Regions from separate parts of the Virgibacillus halodenitrificans genome, predicted to be linked through region 2. Evidence: riboswitches for the same ligand, from Rfam matches in the RefSeq annotation. Region 2 holds a riboswitch; each other region holds the start of a gene.
What was found. Region 2 has a riboswitch for S-adenosylmethionine ahead of BME96_RS00080 (methionine ABC transporter ATP-binding protein). Riboswitches for the same ligand answer to the same signal wherever they lie in the genome.
Positions count from the first base shown of each region.

Region 1: linked by a shared signal. The riboswitch ahead of BME96_RS03850 (homocysteine S-methyltransferase family protein) and the one ahead of BME96_RS00080 (methionine ABC transporter ATP-binding protein) in region 2 are both predicted to bind S-adenosylmethionine.
Region 3: linked by a shared signal. The riboswitch ahead of BME96_RS06400 (sodium:solute symporter family protein) and the one ahead of BME96_RS00080 (methionine ABC transporter ATP-binding protein) in region 2 are both predicted to bind S-adenosylmethionine.
Region 4: linked by a shared signal. The riboswitch ahead of BME96_RS17365 (O-acetylhomoserine aminocarboxypropyltransferase/cysteine synthase family protein) and the one ahead of BME96_RS00080 (methionine ABC transporter ATP-binding protein) in region 2 are both predicted to bind S-adenosylmethionine.

Region 1 covers NZ_CP017962.1:742,273-745,948, forward strand. Annotated here, with positions in the region: gene BME96_RS03840 (5-methyltetrahydropteroyltriglutamate--homocysteine S-methyltransferase) at 1-27, opposite strand, end outside; gene BME96_RS03845 (cyclase family protein) at 72-833, opposite strand; gene BME96_RS03850 (homocysteine S-methyltransferase family protein) at 862-1,911, opposite strand; SAM riboswitch class I at 1,999-2,104, opposite strand; gene BME96_RS03855 (CBS domain-containing protein) at 2,307-3,005, shown strand; gene BME96_RS03860 (RDD family protein) at 3,086-3,511, shown strand; gene BME96_RS03865 (3'-5' exonuclease) at 3,556-3,676, shown strand, end outside.
Region 2 covers NZ_CP017962.1:18,550-22,225, reverse strand. Annotated here, with positions in the region: gene BME96_RS00090 (MetQ/NlpA family ABC transporter substrate-binding protein) at 1-717, opposite strand, end outside; gene BME96_RS00085 (methionine ABC transporter permease) at 739-1,389, opposite strand; gene BME96_RS00080 (methionine ABC transporter ATP-binding protein) at 1,379-2,410, opposite strand; SAM riboswitch class I at 2,484-2,585, opposite strand; SAM riboswitch class I at 2,708-2,810, opposite strand; gene serS (serine--tRNA ligase) at 2,880-3,676, opposite strand, start outside.
Region 3 covers NZ_CP017962.1:1,215,155-1,218,830, forward strand. Annotated here, with positions in the region: gene BME96_RS06390 (hypothetical protein) at 1-407, shown strand, start outside; gene BME96_RS06395 (hypothetical protein) at 536-1,183, shown strand; SAM riboswitch class I at 1,496-1,602, shown strand; gene BME96_RS06400 (sodium:solute symporter family protein) at 1,747-3,375, shown strand; gene BME96_RS06405 (DUF2975 domain-containing protein) at 3,652-3,676, shown strand, end outside.
Region 4 covers NZ_CP017962.1:3,512,165-3,515,840, forward strand. Annotated here, with positions in the region: gene megL (methionine gamma-lyase) at 1-1,047, opposite strand, end outside; gene rarD (EamA family transporter RarD) at 1,232-2,146, shown strand; SAM riboswitch class I at 2,202-2,318, shown strand; gene BME96_RS17365 (O-acetylhomoserine aminocarboxypropyltransferase/cysteine synthase family protein) at 2,417-3,676, shown strand, end outside.

The DNA of each region.
Region 1 (3,676 bases), 720 kb from region 2:
TGGTGCTTTCGTCAATGTAACAGTCATCATCTAATCCTTCTTTCTTCATTTGTCTTTTTTGTAACCTATTTCTAAGGTAGAATCGCAAAAGATCGTACTGGGAATCCAGAAGCTCCTTCTACTTTCGGTACAAAATTTAAAATTGCTGCCCCAGTGGGAGGGAGTTGATAGAGATTTGTTAATAATTCTACTTGGAACGTGTCTTGATCAAGTACGTAATATTCACCAGCCAGTTTTCCTCGTTTTTTATAATCGATAGCAGAATCAGTATCGAATGTCTCATGTCCAATGGCTTTTATCTTTCTTTCCGTAAATAAAAATTTTAGAGCATCTAGTCCCCATCCAGGTGTGCGGTTATCACCATCTTCTCCTTTATTGTCAAAAGCTAGTTGATCTGGCCAACGTTTACTCCAATCTGTTCGTAAAGCTACAAATACATCGGATTCTATTTCCCCATGCTCCGCTTCAAAGTCGAGAATATCTTGAACACATAAAGTGAAATCAGGATCTAGTTGGGCTTCTTTTGATTTATTAATTACGATTAATGGTAGGACAAGTTCCTTTAAATCCAATTCATCAACATAACGCGAATTAGGTACGAAGTGGATTGGAGCATCTATATGTGTTCCATACTGACCTGCAAAGCTAAATTGTTGAGCAAAAAATCCGTCGCTGTGATCAAATAATGTTTTAAATTCCGCACCATCAAACGCAGCGAAATGAGGGGAATTCGGTCCGAAAGTGTGAGTTAAGTCTATCCATTGCTTTTGTTTCAATAAATCAATTGCTTGCAATAATTCGTTTTTTTCTTGGTGTACTAACTCATTTGTCATTACAATCACCTCTTTAATTGAAAGTTTATTATGCTTTTAAACGATAACTTAAATTATGCTGCTTTAATGTTTTATCTTTGCCAAACAAAAAGTGCTTTTCCATATCAGGTGAATATTTGGAGTTAATGGTTTCAACACCGACTGCTTCTGCAACAGCTCGAAGCATTGCCGGAGATGCACCACAACATAAGCCAATATAATTAACACCCAGATCGTTAGCTTCCTTCGCCCATTCCGCCAACTCATAACGGTTATGATAAAGTGGATCTAAAGCTGTTGGGAATGTGGTCTCTAAAGGCAAATGACAGCTACAGCCCCCATCTGGCAAATTAAAAAAGGTTGGATGTTCTTCTGAAGTACGGTATGGAATTGGCAATGCTCCAACATAGCCATCTACATTTTTTCTGATATCAACTATATATGGTTGCATAGTGTGTGGCCCACGGAAACAGTTCATTCCCACAACCAATGCTCCTTTTTCGGAAAGGAGTCGACATGCTTCTTCTACGGTATACCCATCACGGAGAATGTTTTCGCCCATTAAACCGAATGTAATAACAGCAGGCAAGCCTTGCTTTTTAATTTCCTCTAAAGCAATCAGAGCTTCTTCATAATAGTAGAAAGTTTCCCCATTAACGAAATCTACACCTTCTTCTTTACACCATTGGACCATCTCTGCAAAAATTTCCATAACTTTTTCTTTTGATTCAAGGTCATTCGGGTCAAATAAGTTTGTATTGGAGATATTTCCTGCTACCAGCGCTTCTTCGATTGGATGCTCCTTGGCTACTTCTTTAGCAAGACGGATTGCATTTCTGTTTAATGGTTCCAGTAAATCTTCCTTACCGATAATTCGCATCTTTTCTCGGTGGGCATTGTATGTAAATGCCAAGACAATGTCAGAACCTGCATTCATATAGTCGCGGTAAGCTTGTTTTAAAGCTTCTGGATGATCCAATGCGACTTCCGGAACAAAAGAGCCAGCCTGTAAATACCCTCTTCTTTCCAGTTCAAATAAGTAACCTTCACCAGCAATGACTGTCCCATCTTGTAGACGTTGTTCTAAACTTCTTTTCATTTTGTTTCCTCCTCTTTTTATTGTGTGAACAGAAAAAGCCCCTTCTAAAAATAAGAAGAGGCTGTTGTCACCAAAATATTGTTTCTCCTCTTATCTTCAAGCATGTAATATGCTTCTGGAATTGGCACAGTACTTTGCTAAGTCTGTTGCCGAGGCTTCAAAGGGCCAGTCCCTCCACCTCTCTGGATAAGAATTCTAACTATTCAATTTGATATTAAGTAATAACATACAGGAGCAAGAATGGATTGTCAAGTGGATAATTGAAAATTCATATCTTTCACTAAACGATATTTAATTAACAGAATCCTAGTATATATATTAGTTTCTTTCATGCATCCGCATAATAGTTTAAAATAATACTAGGAATACTAAATTAATAAGCAGGAGATTATCGAATGTTCAAAAACTCAGAGAAATTTTTAACAGCATTTAACCGAATTGAAAAAGAGTTAAGGTCCATGATGATTAACAAAAAAGATTTAGGATTTTCTAAAATGGTTAAAATACTGAGGAATTCCAATTCTTTGGTAAAACGTTACAGCGAGGACCTATTGGAATTTGCTGAACTGCGAAACGCAATTGTACATAATAAAGTGGAGCTTACACATGCAATAGCAGAACCACATGATTCGATCGTTGATAAAATTGAAACAATCCAAGAAGAGCTTGCACATCCTAAAAAAGTTATTCCCTTATTCAACAAGAAAGTACATTATTTTGATGAACAGGATTCTTTAGCAGATATGTTACACACCATTCATGAGAAAGGGCATACCAAATTTCCTGTCTACGCTAATCAAACGTTTATGGGTTTACTTACACAGAAAGGAATTACAAATTGGCTTGCAGAAAATAATGGAGAGGGTAGTTTCTCTTTCAACGATATTTTATTGAAGGATGTGCTCCCATTCGAAGAAAAAGATAATGTGCTATTTATTTCAGCTTCAACCTCCATCTATGCAGCAGTTGAACTCTACAAGGAATATGCATCAAAGGGAAAACGGCTTGAAGCTTTGTTAATAACTAGAAATGGATCGCAGGGAGAAAAACTAGCAGGGATTATCACTACCTCTGATATTCTTGAAATTCCATAAATCTGAAGTGGAAGAAAAATGGAAACTTTTTCTTCTCTTATCGTATAGAAAAGTAAATGAAAAATGTAAGGAGGCACAACATGGACAATTATAAACCAGCAGGATTTTGGATACGGTTTTTAGCAAATTTTGTTGATGGAATTATTATTTCCTTAATGGCACTAATTATCGCGGTCATTATAGGTGATCAGACATTCTTCCAGGGAGGAAGCTCGGAGGACTCCATATCGGAAGGGATATCAAGTCTATTATACTCCGTAGTATTCATTATAATATTTACGGCAAGCAAGTTTCGTGGTTCTCCTGGAAAGATGGTTTGTAAAATACAAGTCTTAAATAAAGATATGACACAAATTAGTATATTGAAATCTGTTGGAAGATATTTTTCTTATATTCTCTCGGCTATTCCGTTTATGCTTGGCTTTATTGTTGCAGGTTTTACGGAAAATAAAAAAGCTCTACATGATGTCATTTGTGGCACGAGGGTAGTGTACAGAAATAAATAATTCAGATACCAGTGTAAATATTTATAATGGGGGAGAGCTATTATATGAATTTCGTATCCATAGATTTTGAAACAGCTAATGAGAAGCGACACAGTCCTTGCGCAGTAGGTCTAGTAGTTGCTAATGAACACAAAATAATTGATGAATTTTATAGTTTGATTAATC
Region 2 (3,676 bases):
TAGTTTTTTAAGTGTTTTATTATCTTTGTCTTTTTCCTGAACAGCAATAATGTTAATGTATGGTGTCGCTGTCTCATCCTCATGGTAGATGGAATCCTCCAATGGACTATAGCCTGCATCTACAGCAATACCGTTATTTATAATAGAAGCGTCTACATCTGGTAATACTCTCGGTGTTTGCCCTGCAACCAACAATTCAAAATTTAAGTTTTTAGGATTCTCAACTATTTTATCAAGGGAACCATTCCCATCGAAGTCTTCCTCCAACTTAATCAAACCTGCATCCTGTAATAACAGTAATCCACGACCCATGTTCGTTGCTTCATTTGGTAATGCAATCGTTCCTCCCTCAGGAATACTCTCAACACTATCATGCTTTTCGGAATATAATCCCATTGGTGCAATAACCGTAGTGGCTATAGGTGTTAAATCCAATTCATGCTCTTTAATAAATGCATCAAAATAGGAAACGGTCTGGAAAGCATTTGCATCAATTTCTCCTTCAGCTAGTGCCATGTTTGGTTGCACATAATCAGAGAATCGAACAATTTCAACATCTATCCCCTCCTCCTTGGCTTTTTCAGCAACATAATCCCAAATAGTTGTATCTGAACCACTAATACCTACCTTTACTTTTGTAGCAGCCTCGCCGCTTGAGCAAGCACTAATAACAAGGGTTACGAATGAAAGTAATAAAAATAGACCAAATTTCTTCATGTTTGTTCTCTCCTTTTATGTTTATCTTCTTCTTATTCTTTTTGATAAAATGTTTCCTGATGACTGTAATCCTTGAACCATAACGACAAGAATACCAACCGTAATCAGCATGACTGTTGTATCAAATCGCTGATAACCAAACGTTATTGCCAAATCTCCGAGACCGCCACCACCAACAGCTCCAGCCATGGCCGATGCACCTACAAGGCCGATGGTTGCAATGGTGATTCCCAGTAATAGCGAGCTTAAGGCTTCCGGAATGAGAAAGCGTGTGATTATCTGTCTAGGTGTGGCGCCCATTGCCTGTGCTGCTTCCATTACTCCTGGGTCAACCTCCAACAATGAATTTTCAATTAACCTGGCTATATATGGCCCTGCATAAAGCACCATCGGGACAATTGCAGCAGCAGTACCTATGGAAGTGCCTACAACTAAACGGGTAAATGGGATAACAGCTACCATCAGAATAATGAAAGGGATGGATCTAAAAATATTTACGACTGCGTTTAATAGATTAAATAATTGCTTATTTTCCCATAGATGGCCTTTTCGAGTAATAACAAGTAAAATGCCAAGAGGTAAACCAATAACGACAGAGAAAAGTAAAGAAAAACTCACCATTGCTACCGTTTCCCATAATGCTTCTATGATTTGTTGCCAATCAACTAACATTACCCAACACTTCCTTTACAGTTACTTTTTGTTGATGAATATGCATAATCACTCGCTGGATTTCCTTTTCCTCTCCCGCAAACTTAACAATTAAATTTCCAAACGGAGTCCCTTGTAATTCTGTAATACTACCGAATAATACATTTACCTCTACATCATATTGCTTTGCTATTTGTGATAGTAGTGGAGCTCCGGTAGCTTCACCAACGAATACGATCCGATAGATTTGATGGGACTCATCCTGTGCTCGAATAAGCTGATATACGGATTCTGGAATATCATCATGCATAACCGAGCTTACAAAATTGTGAGCTACTTCGGTTTTTGGCTGTGAAAATACCTCAAAGACGGATCCCGCTTCAACTACTTTCCCTCCATCAAGTACAGCTACTTTGTCACAAATCTCTCGAATAACGCCCATTTCATGGGTAATAATTAAAATGGTAATGTTATATTCCTGATTAATTTTCTTTAAAAGCTTTAATATCGAATTCGTCGTTTCCGGATCAAGTGCTGAAGTAGCTTCATCACATAACAGCACGGAAGGCTGAGTTGCTAAGGCTCTTGCAATTCCCACTCTTTGCTTCTGCCCACCAGATAGCTGATCTGGATAACTTTCTGCTTTGTCTTCTAAACCGACAAACTCTAATAATTCACTAACCCGTTTTTTAACCTCTTCTTTCGGTGTATTGGATAAAAGTAACGGCATTGCTACATTGGTAAAAACAGTTTTGGAGTTTAATAGATTAAAATGTTGAAAGATCATCCCAATATTCCGTTTTGCTTCCCTCAGCTCTTTAGGCGAAAGTGAAAGTAAGTCCTGGCCGTTCACAGTTACCTTTCCTGAAGTTGGGCGTTCCAATAAGTTTACACAACGGATCAGCGAGCTCTTTCCAGCACCACTAAAACCAATAACTCCGTAAATTTCTCCCTTTTCAATATGTAAATTGACATCATCTAATGCCTTAATTTCCTGTGCTGTACCATCGTAAATTTTTGTCACATGTTCAAATGTAATCATTTTTTTCCTCCTTCTAAAAATATAAAAATGCCTCTTCTTAGAAAGATAAGAAGAGGCATTTAGGAACATGCTCTTCTTATCTTTCAGGCATACGCCTGCTGGAATTGGCACGGTACTTAATCAGTCCGTTGCCGAGGTATCAAAGGGCCAGTCCCTCCACCTCTCTGGATAAGAAGTATAACTATTTAATTTTTTACTATGCGTACCACACATCGGGCATCCATCACATTACTCTAAAAAAACAAAAATCCCTCCTTATGAAATAAGAAGAGATTTGTATATAACGAACCAAAACTCTTCTTATTTACCAAGCTGTTGCTTGTTGGATTTGGCACAGTACTATAAAAGTCCGCTGCCGAGGCATCAAAGGGCCAATTCCCTCCACCTCTCTGAATAAGAAGTTTTTTTATTATTTAATTTAGTATGATATTGACTTTACTATCAATTTTAAAATTTGTCAAACATTTTTTTATTTAATTATTTCTTTTCCACCCATATAAGCACGTAAAGCGGTAGGTACAATAACAGAACCGTCTTCCTGCTGGTAATTTTCTAAGATCGCTGCAACTGTGCGGCCAATTGCCAGACCAGAACCATTCAATGTATGAACATATTCTGGCTTACCATTTGCGTCTCTTCGAAAACGAATACCTGCGCGTCTGGCCTGGAAATCTTCAAAGTTAGAGCAAGAAGAAATCTCTCTGTACGTATTCTGGCTCGGAATCCATACTTCAATATCGTATTTTTTAGCGGCTGTAAATCCAAGGTCACCTGTACACATACTCATCACGCGATAAGGAAGGTTTAATAGCTGTAACACTTTCTCCGCATTTCCAGTAAGTGTCTCCAAGGTTTCATAAGAATCCTCCGGTTTTGCAAAGTGAACGAGTTCCACTTTATTGAACTGATGCTGACGGATTAATCCACGTGTATCGCGTCCTGCAGATCCCGCTTCAGAACGGAAACAGCTGCTGAAAGCTACATATTTCTTAGGTAGATCTTCTGGTTTAAAAATCTCATCACGATGGAAGTTGGTTACCGGTACCTCTGCAGTTGGTACCATGAAATAATCCCATTCCTCCAGTTTAAATGCATCTTCTTCAAACTTTGGAAGCTGGCCTGTGCCTGTCATGCTTGTACGATTCACAATTTGCGGTGGAAGCATTTCTTCATAGCCGTGCTCATCTGCATGCAAATCCATCATAAAATTTAATAATGCACGTTCCAATCTGGCGCCTAGTCCTTTGTAAAATACGAAACGGCTTC
Region 3 (3,676 bases), 1.2 Mb from region 2:
AAGCTATAAGTATACTTTTAATTATTGGGATTGGAATAATCTTATATAAAAAAGGTATATTGCGGTTTATGAGTACAAAGATAATAAATTATACATATAAAAAGTTGCAACATACACTAACAGTCCGTTACAAAAAATTTACCGGCATAGAGTATTATTATTTTAAATTAAAGAAAGGCGTCAGCTATACACTGAAATTAGACGTCACTGTAGAAGAGGGCGCGTTGGAACTTGAATGGAGGAGCTTTAAAGGTGTAGTGGATAAAAAGCGCTTTGAAGCAGATGGAAATGGTGAACTAACGTTTACTGCAAGTACCCGGTTGTATTCAGTAAGACTTGAGGGAAGCGATACCAAGGGCGGCTGTGTGATTGAAGTAGTCCAAGGCATAAGCAACCAAGCTAACTGAAAGTAGAAATAGAACGTAGGTAAATACCAAAACAAAAGCTGAAAAAGCTCGTGTTGAACTCCTAAGCATTAAAGAAGCGTACATTTATTTCTAAAAAATATATAGAGTGGGTGAGAGGAGGGAATTTTGTGATAAGAAGCAAGTTTACAGTTATTGGCGCTATTATTCTGTTTATTATTTGTATGTGGTTATTCTTTCCATTTCCTGATGATCCCTTGCTACATGCTACTACTATTTTTATGTCCATTCCCATTATGGACCATGATGGTTATATAAAAGCTGGTGTCATTGGTTCATTTTTATTTGTTGTCGCAATGGTATTGCTGATGTTCGGTTTAAGAAAATTCCGTCTTCGATCACTGATTATTGTGATATTCTTATACAGTTTTTTGCCACCAATACTTATCAAAGTATATCAAGAGACACTTGCAGAAGGTATCTTTGCTGTTTCAAAGGAAGATGAGGGGGAATGTGATTTTAATTCAATAAATGAATCCCAGTTAGAGGGCGAATGTCATTTTACGCTTCAAAACCGGAGAAATGAACCAGTGACCTTCGAAGTTCAACTGATCGATTCCTTCATTGATGAAACGCGCATGGAGTCGCTAATAAATGAGGCAGGCCCACACATGTTAGCATTGGAAGCAAACGAGAAAAGAGCAATACATCTAAAAGAAATTATTGATATTACTGGAGTGCAAAACCATATCTCGGAAGGTTCATCTTTCGCCCTTCATTTTAGGCTTATTGATGGAAAAGATGAACGGATCTTATGAGTAGAAGTACACTAAGTAAGTTAAATACAGGAATCGCTCTCTTCATGCTGATTTTCACTTTTTATTATTTCTTTATGATGCAATTTCTATCCCAATCAATGTGATTTTTTCATTTTTATCTGTCATGTTTTTTCTGTTTGGGATTCACTATTTATGCTATAAAGAAAAAGTTTTAGGATGTGTACATATCACCGTGGCATTATTTTTGATTTTTGTTGTTATTAATCCTTTTCTCCCAATACTGTAAAAATGTATTGACTTTTGTGTTGGAATAATGTAAATTGATAAATAATTTAATAAATTAAATGCAACTTCTTATCAAGAGAGGTGGAGGGATTGGCCCTGCGAAACCTCGGCAACAGGCTCTGTAGAGTACTGTGCCAAATCCAACAGACAAGTATTTGTCTGAGAGATAAGAAGAGGATGCTATGATCGTACAGCCCTCTTCTTATTTTGGAAGAGGGTTTTTCTATTTTAAATTAAAAAAGTTTGGAGGCTTTTTAAACGTTAAACAAAGTAATTCGATCTGATTTATAAAATTTTTAAAAAGAGGGGTAGTTTATATGTCATCATATGGATATTGGATGATTATCTTTGCAGTTGGATATACCTTTGTACTAATAATTGCAGGTCAGTTAGCAAAAAGGCGAGTAAACCGACAAGATAGCTACTTTGTTGGTGGGAGAACTTTCAATAAGTGGATTGTGGCATTTTGTATTACAGGGTTATTTTCCGGATCTACGTATATTTCTATTTTGGAGTTATCCTATTTAAATGGCGTTTCAGCAATATGGTATGGGGTGGCTGAAATTGTCCAAATCGTTATTATTGCTTTATTAATAATTCGATCCTTCCGTAAAAAAATGCTAATTACGATTTCCGGACTAATCGGTGATAAATATGGCAGGGCAGCGAGAGGAATGGCAGGTGCTATTACTGCTTTTGCCTTTCCGATGTGGTCTGTGGCGACAGCGATTGCTTTCGCGTCAGCTATGCACGTATTCACAGGCATCTCGCTGACATGGTCTGTAGCATTTACTGCCATCCTGTTGTTTGTATATCTACAGGGAGGAGGGATGTGGTCCATTGCTTTTACGCAAACAATGAATGGCGTGTTATTTTTTCTCATGTTTATTGTTGGTATTGTGGCTTTTTTTATCAACCCGGGAATCGAAGGATTAAAAACGCTAATGGTAGAGTCTCCGTCAATGTTTGCGTTTGATAGTGTTGGTTTACAGGTGATTGTCGCTTGGTTTGGTACCTTTCTGGTAAATGTCATTCTGGCTCAGGCAGCCTTTCAAATGGCGCTCTCATGCAAAGAGCCTGAAGAGGGTCAAAAAGGATTAATGATTGCTGGCGTCTTAGCGGTTCCCTTTATTATTTGTGGCATTCTGTTTGGAGTTGCAGCGGCAGTGGTTGTTCCTAATGCACAAACAGGTCTCATTGCGATTCCGCTTTATTTAATGGAAGTACTACCTGCGCCATTAGTCGGCATTTTCTTTCTTGGTGTGTGGGGCTGTGCATTGAGCTGGGGAGCACCGTGTCAATTTTCTGGGGCTACCAGTCTTGGGCGTGACGTGGGAGGCGCTTTACATCCACGGGCCAGTGAGAATCAGCTAGTTTTTTATACGAAAGTTTCCCTCCTTCTATTAACTGTATTAATGATTATCTTTGGTATGCTTCGGACAGAACAATCCGCGTGGTGGAATGTGTTAGCATGGACCATTCGGAATAGTGCTACATTTGCTCCCGTTGTTGCTGCATTATTCTGGCCGGTCGTTACTAAACGGGCGGTATGGGCAGCGTTAATCACAGGCTTTATCAGTGGTTTGGCATGGTATTATTTAGGCGGATGGCAGCCAAATGCATTTTATATGAACATTCATCCAGTTTGGGTTGGAAGCTCGATCAATGTGCTAACAATTAGTATTGTTACAATATTGGACCCAGCGGCAAGGTGGTATTTACAGCTTAGTAAGCAAGCAGGAAGAACATATGCCGCCATACTCAGTGGCTTTATCCTGCTCGCCATAAATATTATCTATGCGGACACATTATATCAAAGTGGGTTGACTGGATTGTTTGTATTTATCACCATCATCGCATTCTTTATTTCAGCTATCAGACTTGTACGCCCAGTGGAAGAAAAAACATCAATCGAGGTGAGTGCAGTAGCAAAAGCTACCCAATAATTAAAATGGAATGAGTGTTATAGAAGAAAGCTCTTTATCTTTTAGGGTAAAGTGCTTTCTTTTTTTATCCCTGTTCTGTGAGCGAAAAGCCTTTAGGGCAGATTAATTATCTTTTCGGCGGATAAACACTGCGAAATCTTCACCTCTATTCCATACCTGAAAACACCTAATCCTACACCTTTTCAATAAATAAAACATAAATATTAATAAAAATTTATTGTAATTCGATAAAAAATAGATTAAAATCAAATTAACAATAATAGGAGAGGTGCTTGTATGAAACGAGAAACACTTTTTTTGA
Region 4 (3,676 bases), 380 kb from region 2:
TGCTGGGTGTTGAATCAACGTCTCTGCATCACCAAGACTGACAGCTATTTTAATAAAGTTAAGCTTATTCAGCAGTTCCTGGGCATCTGCTTTCGTCCCATCCACAGCAAAGGAGATCATTCCACCACCACGTTTCATTTGCTTTTCGCAAATAGAAAAATCAGGATTTTTCTTACTTCCCGGGTAATATACAGTTGAAATTTTCGGGTGGCTTTCCAGTTTCTCAACTATTTTCTCTGCATTGTCACAGTGACGATCCATTCTCACTGGTAATGTTTTTAATCCTCTTAACAAGAGCCATGCATCAAACGGTGATATTATCCCGCCAATATCCTTTTGCGTTGTCATAGCAACAGAGTCAAAAAAGTCTTTTTTTCCAACAGCTAGTCCTGCTACTACATCCCCGTGTCCTCCAATATACTTTGTAGCACTGTGAACAACCACATCACAGCCTAAATCCAATGGACGCTGTAAATATGGTGAAGAAAATGTATTATCAACAATAACAGGAATTCCATATTCTTTGGCAACTTCAGCCACAAGCTGAAGGTCAATCAATTTCATTGTTGGATTTATTGGCGTTTCTACGTATATACAAGCTGTTTCCTCTTTAATCAGTGAACGAATTTCTTCTTTTGTTTCCATGGAAGAAAAATCATAGGATATATTGAATTTCTCATGGAGCATTTGAAGCAAACCAAACGTGCAGCCATATAAACCTGACGAACACAATATATGATCATTTGCCTTTGTTAATGCGAATAAAATGGCTGATACAGCAGCCATTCCTGACCCAAATGCCAGGCCTCTTTCTCCATTTTCCAATGTGGCAATTCTTTCTTCCAAGGCTCTCACTGTTGGGTTTCCTAATCTTGAGTAAATAAACCCTTCCTCTTCTCCTGCGAAACGTTTTTCTCCCTGCTCAGCAGTTTCAAACGTAAATGTAGATGTTTGAAACAATGGGGTAGTCAGGCTTCCTAGCATATCCTTGGCGTCGTATCCATCATGAATCACTGCTGTTTCAAATCTATTATTCTTTTTTTGCATTACTTCTCCCCCTTATGTAATAGATGTACATACTCCTATACTATGCCATTAACCTAATTTATGAAAGCGTTTAAATTAGAAAATTTCTAAACTTCTATTGATTTATTGATGTTTTATTTCTAGAATAAGTTTAATTTGATGGAATTACACAAAATCATTTAATCTCACATAAAAGAGGGTTTGTATGAATACGAATCAAGTAAGAAACAGTATTATTTATGCTATAGGTGCTTATATCATTTGGGGATTTTTGCCGATATATTGGAAACAGGTAGAATCGGTCCCAGCAGGCGAAATTCTGGCACACCGAATTATCTGGTCTTTTGTTTTTATGCTAATTATTTTACTTATTACCGGAAAGTGGCCTGCATTTATAAAAGAATGTAAATCATTTACCAAAAGCAAGAAGAAAGTCATATTTATTTCTTTAGCAGCCATTGTTATTAGCTTAAATTGGCTAACATATATATGGGCGGTTAACAGCAACCATGTCATCCAGGCAAGCTTAGGATATTATATTAATCCTCTTGTCAGCATTCTTTTGGGAATAATTTTTTTAAAGGAAAATATGACACGGAGACAAATCTTTTCTTTTATTCTTGCATCTTTGGGAGTGATCTATCTTACTATCAGCTACGGGGTATTTCCATGGGTCTCACTCGCATTAGCATTTAGTTTTGGTGTGTATGGTTTATTAAAAAAAGTGGTTGATGTGGGGGCAATGACCGGCCTGACAATTGAAACATTTGTTGTTACTCCTTTTGCCTTACTCTATTTATTTTTATTGCCTGAAACTACTTTTAAATGGGTGGAGGTAGGAACAGCAACAAACCTGCTTCTAATGGGCGCTGGTATAATGACTGCAATTCCTTTGCTCCTATTTGCTGCTGGTGCCAAGCATATTCCATTGGGGATGATCGGCTTTTTACAATACTTTGCCCCTACTATTATGCTATTACTTGGTGTATTTCTTTATGAAGAGACGTTCACGTCAGCTCACCTTATTGCTTTCTCATTAATATGGATAGCACTTATCAATTATATGGGAGCAGCATATCGGCCTAATAAAACCAGAAAAAATAGAAAATTATTAAATTAATGGTTGACAGAAGAAAAGAAAGGACCTATACTATTCATAATTTAGAAAATTTAATCTCTTATCCAGAGTGGCGGAGGGAATAGGCCCTGTGAAGCCCGGCAACCTGAAAGCAATAATTCTTGCTTTGAAGGTGCTACATCCTACAGATCAAAACAGATCTGGAAGATAAGAGGAGGACCGGTTAAATTAAACGCCCTCTTCTTAGGAAGAGGGCGTTTTGATTATCTCCTCTTCCTCCAGATAACAAATTAAACCTAGGAGGAATTTATTATGGCTCAATTTCATTTTCAAAATCCGGAAACAGTATTACTACACGGAGGGCAATCAGCTGACCCGACCACAGGTTCACGCGCTGTGCCTATCTATCAAACTACTTCCTATGTATTTCGTGACACAGAGCATGCACAGAATTTATTTGGTTTAGCTGAACCAGGCAATATATATTCTCGTATTGGGAATCCAACTGTCGATACATTTGAACAGCGGGTTGCAGAACTAGAAGATGGTGTCGCAGCGGTGGCCACTTCTTCCGGTATGGCAGCCATAACTTTCGCTATATTAAATATTGCCAGTGCTGGTGATGAAATTATTGCTGATAGTAATTTATATGGAGGAACATATAATTTATTTGCTAACACACTGCCACGCTATGGTATTCAAGTGAATTTTGTTGACGGTACAGACCATAAAGCAATTGAAGCAGCGATAACAGATAAGACAAAAGCAATTTATGGAGAAATCATCACAAACCCTAGTTTAAATGTATTTGATGTAGAAAATATAGCAAATATTGCCCATAAGCATGAGATTCCTCTAATTATTGATAATACATTCGCTCCATATATTACGAAGCCACTTAGCTGGGGAGCAGATATTGTGGTTCACTCTGCTACAAAATGGATCGGTGGACATGGAACAGCTATTGGGGGAGTTGTTGTAGATGGCGGCAAGTTCAATTGGGATAATGGAAAATTCCCTGGTTTCACAGAACCAGACGAAAGTTATAATGGCTTACGATTTATAGATGTAGGGGCTCCTGCTTTTGCGATTAAGCTACGCGTACAGCTATTACGCGATATCGGAGCTTGTCTCAGCCCACAAAATGCATTTCTTTTACTGCAAGGATTGGAAACATTGCACTTACGTATTGAAAGACATACTCAGAATGCAATAGAAGTAGCTAATTACTTGGAAAATCACCAAGCTGTAGAGTGGGTAAACTATCCTGGCTTAGCCGACCACCCTTCTCACCAACTTGCCAAAAAATATTTTAGGAATGGGTATGGTTCTGTTATTACCTTTGGCATTAAAGGAGGACGTGAGGCTGGCAGGAAACTAATTGATTCGATTGAATTATGGTCCCATGTAGCAAACGTAGGTGATGCTAAATCATTAATTATTCATCCTGCTTCAACCACACATCAACAATTGGGAGAAGAAGATTTAGTAAAGAGTGGTGTCTCTGAAGAATTAATCCGCCTATCAATAGGGCTTGAATCATCGAATGATATTCTTTTTACACTTGATCAA